DNA from 2 places in the Enterobacter sp. CFEC122 genome. Region 1 is predicted to be linked to the other one. Evidence: predicted binding sites of a transcription regulator. Region 1 holds the regulator's gene; the other holds the start of a gene.

The links. Region 1 encodes CRP, which controls carbon source genes, mostly activating them, when cyclic AMP is high. Its sites were predicted from a motif close to ATGTGANNNNNNTCACAT; they were not measured.
Region 2: the regulator CRP is predicted to act here: its motif matches at 3,252-3,269, upstream of deoC (deoxyribose-phosphate aldolase).

What each region holds. Positions count from the first base shown of each region.
Region 1 is NZ_JBRIQR010000028.1:54,285-59,203, reverse strand. Features, by position in the region: gene ACVCAM_RS18360 (YheU family protein) at 1-120, shown strand, start outside; gene ACVCAM_RS18355 (phosphoribulokinase) at 151-1,020, shown strand; gene ACVCAM_RS18350 (OsmC family protein) at 1,106-1,510, opposite strand; gene crp (cAMP-activated global transcriptional regulator CRP) at 1,822-2,454, shown strand; gene ACVCAM_RS18340 (YccS/YhfK family putative transporter) at 2,512-4,599, shown strand; gene argD (bifunctional acetylornithine/succinyldiaminopimelate transaminase) at 4,596-4,919, opposite strand, start outside.
Region 2 is NZ_JBRIQR010000004.1:112,763-117,681, reverse strand. Features, by position in the region: gene deoB (phosphopentomutase) at 1-864, opposite strand, end outside; gene deoA (thymidine phosphorylase) at 918-2,240, opposite strand; gene deoC (deoxyribose-phosphate aldolase) at 2,342-3,121, opposite strand; gene ACVCAM_RS04910 (YjjI family glycine radical enzyme) at 3,384-4,919, shown strand, end outside; gene ACVCAM_RS04905 (YjjW family glycine radical enzyme activase) at 4,906-4,919, shown strand, end outside.

The DNA of each region.
Region 1 (4,919 bases):
TCGCTTGAGCAAAAGGTCAACGATGTAAAGCGCCAGCTGAAAAGCGGCGACGTGGTGCTGGTGTGGTCAGAACTGCATGAGACGGTCAATATCATGCCCCGCAACGCGTTTCACGGCTGATCTTCCACCCTTTTCAGTCAGGGAGTTGCTATGTCTGCCAGACATCCGGTTATTGCCGTTACGGGGTCGAGTGGTGCGGGAACCACCACCACCAGCCTCGCATTTCGCAAGATTTTCGCCCAGCTGAATCTCCGTGCGGCGGAGGTCGAAGGCGACAGCTTTCACCGCTACACGCGCCCGGAGATGGACATGGCCATCCGTAAGGCGCGCGATCTGGGTAAACACATCAGCTACTTCGGTCCGGAAGCCAATGACTTCGGCCTGCTGGAACAAACCTTTGTTGAGTACGGCCAGAGCGGTAAAGGGCAGTCCCGCAAGTATCTGCATACCTATGATGAAGCCGTTCCCTGGAATCAGGTGCCTGGCACCTTTACCCCCTGGCAGCCCCTGCCGGAACCTACCGACGTGCTGTTCTACGAAGGATTACACGGCGGCGTGGTCACGCCGCAGCACGACGTGGCGCGCCACGTGGATCTGCTGGTTGGCGTGGTGCCTATCGTTAACCTGGAGTGGATCCAGAAGCTGACGCGTGACATGAGCGAGCGCGGCCACTCGCGCGAAGCAGTGATGGATTCGGTGGTGCGCTCCATGGAAGACTACATCAACTTCCTGACGCCGCAGTTTTCCCGCACCCATATCAACTTCCAGCGCGTGCCGACGGTGGACACCTCCAACCCGTTCGCGGCCAAAAGTATCCCATCCCTGGATGAGAGCTTTGTGGTGATCCATTTCCGCAATCTCGAAGGCATTGACTACCCCTGGCTGCTGGCGATGCTGCAGGGCTCGTTTATTTCTCACATGAATACATTAGTCGTACCGGGCGGAAAAATGGGGCTGGCGATGGAGCTCATCATGACGCCGCTGGTGGAGCGATTGATGGAAGGGAAACAGATCGCGTGAGTTTTTTGCCCGGTGGCGCTGCGCTTACCGGGCCTACGGTCGTGCTTTTGTAGGGCGGGTCAGCGAAGCGCCACCCGCCAAAACATTAAGCCTCGATCACTTCATACGAATGGGTGATTTTTACCGCTTTCTCCAGCATTAACGCGACAGAGCAGTACTTCTCCGCAGACAGGTCCACCGCACGTGAAACCGCCGCGTCTTTCAGTTCTTTACCGGTGACCACAAAGTGCAGATTGATGTGGGTGAACAGGCGTGGCGCCTCTTCGCGGCGTTCTGACGTGAGTTTGACCTCACAATCCGTCACGTCATGACGGCCTTTTTGCAGAATCGACACCACGTCAATGGCGCTGCATCCCCCTGCCGCCATCAGCACCATTTCCATTGGGCTGGGCGCTTTATCGCCGGAGTTACCATCCATCAAAATCTGATGCCCTGACGCGGACTCGCCCAGGAACGTTAAACCTTCAACCCACTTCACGCGCGCTTGCATATTCTTAAACTCCAACGTTGCATTTTTGGTGACAGATTACGCGTGCGTTACATTTCTCGCAATGGAAGGCGACCTGCATCATGCTGAAGCGAGACACCAGGAGACACGCGGCGAAAGCTATGCTAAAACACTCAGGATGCTACAGTAATACATTGACGTTACACATGTATGCAGAGGACATCAAACTTTACTGGCTGCGAAACGTTACGGTAGCCGACTTCCCAGGGTATGGGTAAGAATTCGATTGCAACCCCAGAGTCCGGATGCATCTGATGACTCTGGTGACAGCTTATAACAGAGGATAACAGCGCATGGTGCTTGGCAAACCGCAAACAGACCCGACTCTCGAATGGTTCTTGTCTCATTGCCACATTCATAAGTACCCATCAAAGAGCACGCTGATTCACCAGGGTGAAAAAGCGGAAACGTTGTATTACATCGTTAAAGGCTCGGTGGCAGTGCTGATCAAAGATGAAGAAGGGAAAGAGATGATCCTTTCTTATCTGAACCAGGGCGATTTCATCGGTGAACTGGGCCTGTTTGAAGAGGGCCAGGAACGTAGCGCCTGGGTTCGTGCAAAGACAGCATGTGAAGTGGCTGAAATTTCTTACAAGAAGTTCCGTCAGCTGATTCAGGTTAACCCTGACATTCTGATGCGTCTCTCTTCCCAGATGGCGCGCCGTCTGCAGGTCACCTCAGAGAAAGTGGGCAACCTCGCCTTCCTGGACGTGACGGGCCGCATCGCACAAACTCTGCTGAACCTGGCGAAACAGCCGGACGCCATGACCCATCCGGACGGCATGCAAATTAAAATTACCCGTCAGGAAATTGGTCAGATCGTCGGTTGCTCCCGTGAAACAGTGGGCCGTATCCTGAAAATGCTGGAAGATCAAAACCTGATCTCCGCCCACGGTAAAACCATCGTGGTCTACGGAACGCGTTAATTCCGCTTAAACGGCGTGCCATCGCAAGGTGTCACGCCGTTTTTGTCTCTACTCCTCATGTGGCGCAGGCTGATCTATCACCCGGAAGTCAACTACGCACTGCGACAAACGCTGGTGTTGTGTCTACCCGTGGCCATCGGCCTGATCCTCGGACACCTTCAGCAAGGCCTGCTCTTTTCCCTCGTGCCCGCCTGCTGCAACATTGCCGGCCTGGACACACCGCATAAGCGCTTTTTCAAACGACTGATCGTGGGCGGCTGCCTGTTTGCTGGCTGTAGCCTTGCCGTACAGCTTTTACTGGCCCGGGACATCCCGCTGCCGCTGATCCTGACGGTGCTGGCGATGACGCTCGGCGTCACGGCGGAAATCAGCTCGCTGCACGCCCGCCTGCTACCCGCCTCGCTGATTGCGGCCATCTTCACGCTGAGCCTCGCCGGGAATATGCCGGTGTGGGAGCCGCTGCTGATCTACGCTCTGGGGACACTGTGGTACGGGCTGTTTAACTGGTTCTGGTTCTGGCTGTGGCGGGAACAGCCGCTGCGCGAATCCCTGAGCCTGCTCTATGTGCAGTTGGCGGAATACTGCGAAGCCAAATACACCCTGCTCACCCAGCATACCGATCCGGAAAAAGCCTTACCGCCGCTGCTGACGCGCCAGCAGAAGGTGGTGGATCTGATAAGCCAGTGCTATCAGCAGCTGCATATGCTCGCCGCCAACAAGAACCACGAGTACAAACGGCTGCTGCGCACCTTCCAGGTAGGCCTGGATCTGCAGGAGCATATCTCCGTTAGCCTGCACCACCCGCAGGAGGTGCAAAAGCTGGTTGAGCGCAGCCACGCCGAAGCGGTGATCCGCTGGAACGCGCAGACCGTCTCGGCACGCCTGCGCGTGCTGGCTGACGATATTCTCTACCACCGCTATCCCACGCGCTTTAACATGGAAAAACAGCTCGGCGCGCTGGAGAAAATCGCCCGTCAGCATCCGGATAACCCGGTCGGCCAGTTTGCCGCCTGGCACTTTAGCCGCATCGCCCGCGTGCTGCGCACCCAGCGCCCGCTTTATTCCCGCGACCTGATGGCAGATAAACAAAAACGGCTTCCCCTGTTGCCCGCGCTCAAAAGCTATCTGTCTCTCAAATCGTCCGCCCTGCGCAATGCCGCACGAATTAGCGTGATGCTCAGTATCGCCAGCCTGATGGGCATGGCGCTGCATCTGCCGAAGCCCTACTGGATCTTAATGACCGTGCTGTTCGTCACCCAGAACGGCTACGGCGCCACGCGGGTGCGTATTCTGCACCGGGCGGGCGGCACCATGGCCGGGCTGATCATTGCAGGCGTAACGCTGCACTTCCACGTGCCGGAAGGCTATACCCTGGCAGGCATGCTGGCGATCACGCTGGTGAGCTACCTGATTATCCGCAAAAATTACGGCTGGGCGATGGTGGGCTTTACGGTGACGGCGGTATACACCCTGCAGCTGCTTACGCTGAACGGCGAACAGTTTATTGTCGCCAGGCTGATTGATACCCTGATCGGCTGCCTGATTGCCTTCGGCGGCATGGTCTGGCTGTGGCCGCAGTGGCAGAGCGGGCTGCTCAGGCAGAACGCCCACGACGCGCTGGAGGCCGACCAGCAGGCCATTCGCCTCATCCTGAGCGACGACCCGCAGCCCTCCCCGCTGGCGTATCAACGCATGAAGGTCAACCAGGCGCACAACGCCCTGTTCAACTCGCTCAACCAGGCGATGCAGGAGCCGGGCTTTAACTCACATTATCTGGCCGATATGAAGCTGTGGGTAACGCACAGTCAGTTTATCGTTGAGCACATTAACGCCATGACGACGCTGGCGCGCGAGCACACGATGCTGACGCCGGATCTGGCGCAGCGCTACCTGCAGTCGTGTGAAATTGCGTTGCAGCGCTGCCAGCAGCGTCTGGAGTATGACTCACCGGGCGAGTCGGGGGATTTAAATATTCTGGAAGCGCCGGAGACGTTAACCCACGGGCCAATGAGCACCCTTGAGCAACACTTGCAGCGCGTGCTGGGGCATCTGAACACCATGCACACCATTTCGTCGGTGGCATGGCGTCAGCGTCCGCATCATGGGGTTTGGTTAACGCGCCGGTTGAAACGAACCGAATATTAGCCTTTAACGATCTTTGCAACCGCCGCGGCAAAGCGGGTTAAGCCGTCTTCGATGTCTTTGTCTTCCACCACCAGCGACGGCGCAAAGCGCATCACGTCCGGCCCGGCATTGAGCACCATCACCCCTTCGCGAGCGGCGGCGTGCAGGAAGTCGCGCGCGCGGCCCTTGTACTGCGGCTTCAGCTCGGCGCCAATCAGCAGCCCCATCCCGCGGATCTCGCTGAACACGTCGTACTGCTCGTCAATCTGCTTCAGGTGCTTCACAAACAGCTCGCGCTTCGCGCTAACGCCGTTTAGCACCTCTGGCGTGTTGATGATGTC
Region 2 (4,919 bases), on a different contig from region 1:
CTCTTTGATGGTGGCATCGAACAGCGCATCGAGTCCGGTCGCTTTGACCTTTTTGGTGATGCCGCAGTTAGCGTAGATATCCGCGATTTTACCTACAGAAACCACGTGACCGCCTTTCTCATCAACCAGCTTCTGCAGCACGGTTGGCGCCGGCGGCTCAACGGCCAGATCGTGACGGTTACCGGTACGCTGGAAGTTACCCGCTTTGTCACCAATAAACGGACGCGCGATCACGCGGCCAATGTTGTAGCCGCCTTCGGTCAGCTCTTCACGGGCGATTTCGCACAGCTCGTAGAGTTTATCCAGGCCAAAGGTCTCTTCGTGGCAGGCAATCTGGAACACGGAGTCAGCAGAAGTGTAGAAAATCGGCTTGCCGGTTTTCATATGCTCTTCGCCGAGCTGATCCAGAATTACGGTACCGGAGGAGTGGCAGTTGCCGAGGTAACCCGGCAGGTTGGCACGCTTCACCAGCTTATCGAGCAGCTCCTGCGGGAAGCTGTTCTCGTGATCGGAGAAGTAACCCCAGTCGAACAGCACCGGCACACCGGCGATTTCCCAGTGGCCAGACGGGGTGTCTTTACCGGAGGAGAGCTCGTGCGCCCAGGCATAGGCGCCCACGACTTCCGCATTGCCGTCCATACCGGCTGCGATTTTACCGGTAGAACCTTCATGTGCTTTCACCAGCCCAAGGCGGGTCAGGTTGGGTAGAGTCAGAGGGCCTTTACGACCGTTATCCGCTTCGCCTTTCGCACAGGCTTCCGCGATGTGACCCATGGTATCGGAACCCACGTCACCAAAACGTTCTGCATCTTCGGTTGCGCCGATGCCGAATGAGTCCAGCACCATAATAAATGCACGTTTCATAATTGTTCTCCGTACGTAGTGCTTCAAAAATTATCGATCAGATCAGTATACCGCTATTCGGTGATACGGCGATAGACAGTCGGTGTGGTTTCCGGCGCTTTATTGTCAAGCGTAATAGCCGCCTTCACCGCTTTCGCCGCTTCCTGCCAGCTGGCTTCATCTTTGGCGTGGATCACCGCCAGCGGACGTTGCCCGTCAACGCTGTCGCCCAGACGGGCCATATCGGTGAAGCCGACGCTGTAATCAATGGTATCTGACGCCTGACGACGGCCGCCGCCCATAGACACGACCGCCATACCCAGCGCGCGGGTATCCATTGCCGAGACAAACCCTTCGCTGTCGGCATACACCGCTTTGCTGAGCGTCGCGGTCGGCAGGTACTTCGCATAGTTTTCGACGAAGTCGGTCGGGCCTTTCTGCGCCGCAACCATGTGGCCAAAGATCTCCGCCGCTTTGCCGTTGTCCAGTACCGCCTGTAGCTTCGCGCGGGCGTCGGCGTCGTCTTTGGCAAGCTTGCCGGAGATTAACATCTCCACGCACAGCGCCATGGTGACGTCGAACAGACGCGGGTTGCGGTATTCGCCCGTCAGGAACTGGACGGCTTCACGCACTTCGACGGCGTTACCGGCGCTGGAAGCCAGCACCTGGTTCATGTCGGTGAGCAGTGCGGTAGTGCGCACGCCCGCGCCGTTGGAGACGCCAACGATCGCTTCGGCCAGCGCCTCAGAGAGTTCATAGGTTGGCATAAACGCGCCGCTGCCTACCTTCACGTCCATCACCAGCGCGTCCAGCCCTTCTGCCAGCTTCTTCGCCAGGATAGAGGCGGTGATCAGCGGGATGGAGTCAACGGTCGCGGTGATGTCGCGGGTCGCGTAGAAACGCTTGTCTGCCGGAGCAAGAGAGCTGGTCTGGCCGATAATCGCCACACCAACGTCTTTAATAATGTCGCGGAAGCGGTTGTCATCCGGGAAGATATCGAAGCCCGGAATGGCTTCCAGTTTGTCGAGCGTACCGCCGGTGTGGCCCAGGCCGCGCCCGGAGATCATCGGGATATAACCGCCACAGGCTGCCACCATGGGGCCAAGCATCAGGGAGGTCACGTCGCCCACGCCGCCGGTGGAGTGTTTATCCACAATCGGGCCGTTAAGGTTGAGGCTTTTCCAGTCCAGAACGGTTCCTGAATCTCGCATCGCCATGGTCAGCGACACGCGCTCAGGCATCGACATATCGTGGAAGAAAATGGTCATCGCCAGAGCCGCAATCTGCCCTTCAGAGACGGTGTTATCACGAATGCCGTTGATGAAGAAGCGGATCTCTTCGTCGCTTAATGCATGACCATCACGTTTTTTACGAATAATTTCTTGTGCGAGAAACACGGTAACCCCCATGAGGAATCGGGTGAATGGTGGCGGGTACGGTTTACCCGACCACGATCCGGGTAGGCCGGGTAAGCGTGGCGCCACCCGGCAATTCAAACTTAGTAGCTGCTTGCGCTCTTACCGTCGCCGTGACCCAGCGCCTTCAGCAGGCTGGCCAGCAGGCTGGACGCACCGAAGCGGTAGTGACGGGAATCGGCCCAGTCGGCGCCGAACAGCTCGTCGGCAATCGCCAGGAACTGCTGCGCGTCTTCCGCGGTACGCACGCCGCCCGCAGGTTTGAAGCCCACGGTTTTGGACACGCCCATGTCGCGGATCACTTCCATCATGATGCGCGCGCTTTCCGGGGTCGCATTTACCGGTACTTTACCGGTAGAGGTTTTAATAAAATCCGCACCGGCTTTGATGGAGATTTCAGAGGCTTTGCGAATCAGCGCCTCTTCTTTCAGCTCGCCGGTTTCGATGATCACTTTCAGCAGCACGTTTGCCGCCGCACACGCGTCTTTACAGGCCTTCACCAGGTCAAAACCGACCTGCTCGTTGCCGGCGATCAGCGCGCGGTACGGGAACACCACGTCCACTTCGTCTGCGCCGTAGGCAATCGCCGCGCGGGTTTCTGCCAGCGCAATCTCGATATCATCGTTGCCATGCGGGAAGTTAGTGACGGTTGCAATGCGCACGTCCGGGGTGCCCTGCTCGTTCAGCGTCTTACGGGCAATCGGGATAAAGCGCGGGTAGATACAGACGGCTGCGGTGTTGCCCACCGGCGTTTTCGCCTGATGGCACAGAGCGATGACTTTCTCATTGGTGTCGTCATCGTTCAGGGTAGTCAGGTCCATCAGTTTCAACGCGCGCAGGCTGCTTGCAGTTAAATCGGTCATAACATTCTCCAACGGCAGTGCCGTATAAATTTTACCTTGCGGGTCTGTGAGTATTCTAACATCCACCCGCATCCACACTTCGACATTCATCACAGTTAATGAAAACTGCGTGCAAATTTGCATTACTGTAATGCGATCTTCTTCAAACTTTAGCGCGCATATTGCGGACTAAAGCAGCGATACCCCCTGTCGGATCAAAAGTGCCGACAGGCAGGCTTTCTACAATCCGTTCATCATCCGCAGAACACTCAAGGAAGCGAACATGTCCCACTCCAGCCCCGACGCCCTGCAACAACGTTGCCAGCAGATTGTGACAAGCCCGGTGTTATCCCCGGAACAAAAACGTCATTTTCTGGCGCTGGAAGCGGAAAACAACCTGCCGTATCCGGCACTTCCTGAAGCTGCGCGCGCCGCGCTGGACGAGGGGTTCATCTGCGACATGTTCGAAGGCCATGCGCCTTACAAACCCCGTTACGTTCTGCCGGATTACGCAAAATTTCTGGCTAATGGTTCAGAATGGCTGGAGCTGGAAGGGGCAAAAGATCTCGACGACGCCCTCTCACTGTTAACCATCCTCTACCACCATGTTCCGTCCGTCACATCGATGCCGGTCTATCTCGGTCAGCTTGATGCGTTGCTGCAACCTTATGTTAGAATTCTAACACAAGAAGAAATCAATAGCCGAATAAAACGTTTCTGGCGCTATCTCGACCGTACGCTGCCCGATGCCTTTATGCATGCCAATATCGGGCCGGAAGATACCCCCGTCACGCGCGCCATTCTGCGTGCAGATGCAGAGCTGAAGCAGGTCGCACCGAACCTGACCTTTATTTATGATCCAGCGATCACCCCGGACGATTTGCTGCTTGAGGTGGCGAAAAACATATGTGAATGCAGTAAACCGCATATTTCTAATGGCCCGGTGAATGATAAAATTTTCACAAAAGGCCATTACGGCGTAGTGAGCTGTTACAACTCCCTGCCTCTGGCAGGCGGTGGCAGCACCCTGGTGCGCCTCAACCTCAAGGCCATCGCCGAACACAGTACGTCAATGGAAGACTTCTTCAGCCGCGCCCTCCCGCATTACTGCCAGCAGCAAATGGCCATCATCGATGCCCGCTGCGATTTCCTGTATCAACAATCCGGCTTCTTTGAGAATAGCTTCCTGGTGAAAGAGGGGCTGATTGATGCCGATCGGTTTGTGCCGATGTTTGGCATGTACGGCCTGGCAGAAGCGGTAAACGTGCTCTGTGAGAAAGCCGGGATGACTGGGCGTTACGGCAAAGACGAGCAGGCCAACGCGCTGGGCTATCGCATCAGCGAACAGCTTGCGGCGTTTGTCGAAAACACGCCGGTGAAACACGGCTGGAAGCAGCGCGCGATGCTGCATGCGCAGTCGGGGATCAGCTCTGACTCGGGCACCACGCCGGGCGCGCGCCTGCCCTACGGCGACGAGCCGGATCCCATCAGCCACCTGCTGGCGGTGGCGCCGCACCACAAGCACTACGCTTCCGGGATCAGCGATATTTTGACGCTGGATGAAACGGTAAAACGTAACCCGCAGGCGGTGGTCCAGCTCTGTCTCGGCGCGTTCAGGGCGGGGATGCGCGAGTTTACCGCCAACGTCGCGGGTAACGATCTGGTGCGCGTCACCGGTTATATGGTGCGGTTGTCGGATCTGGAGAAGTACCGGGAAGCCGGATCGCGCACCAATACCACCTGGCTGGGTGAAGAAGCCGCGCGCAATACCCGTATTCTGGAACGTCAGCCGCGCGTGATAAGCCATGAACAGCAGATG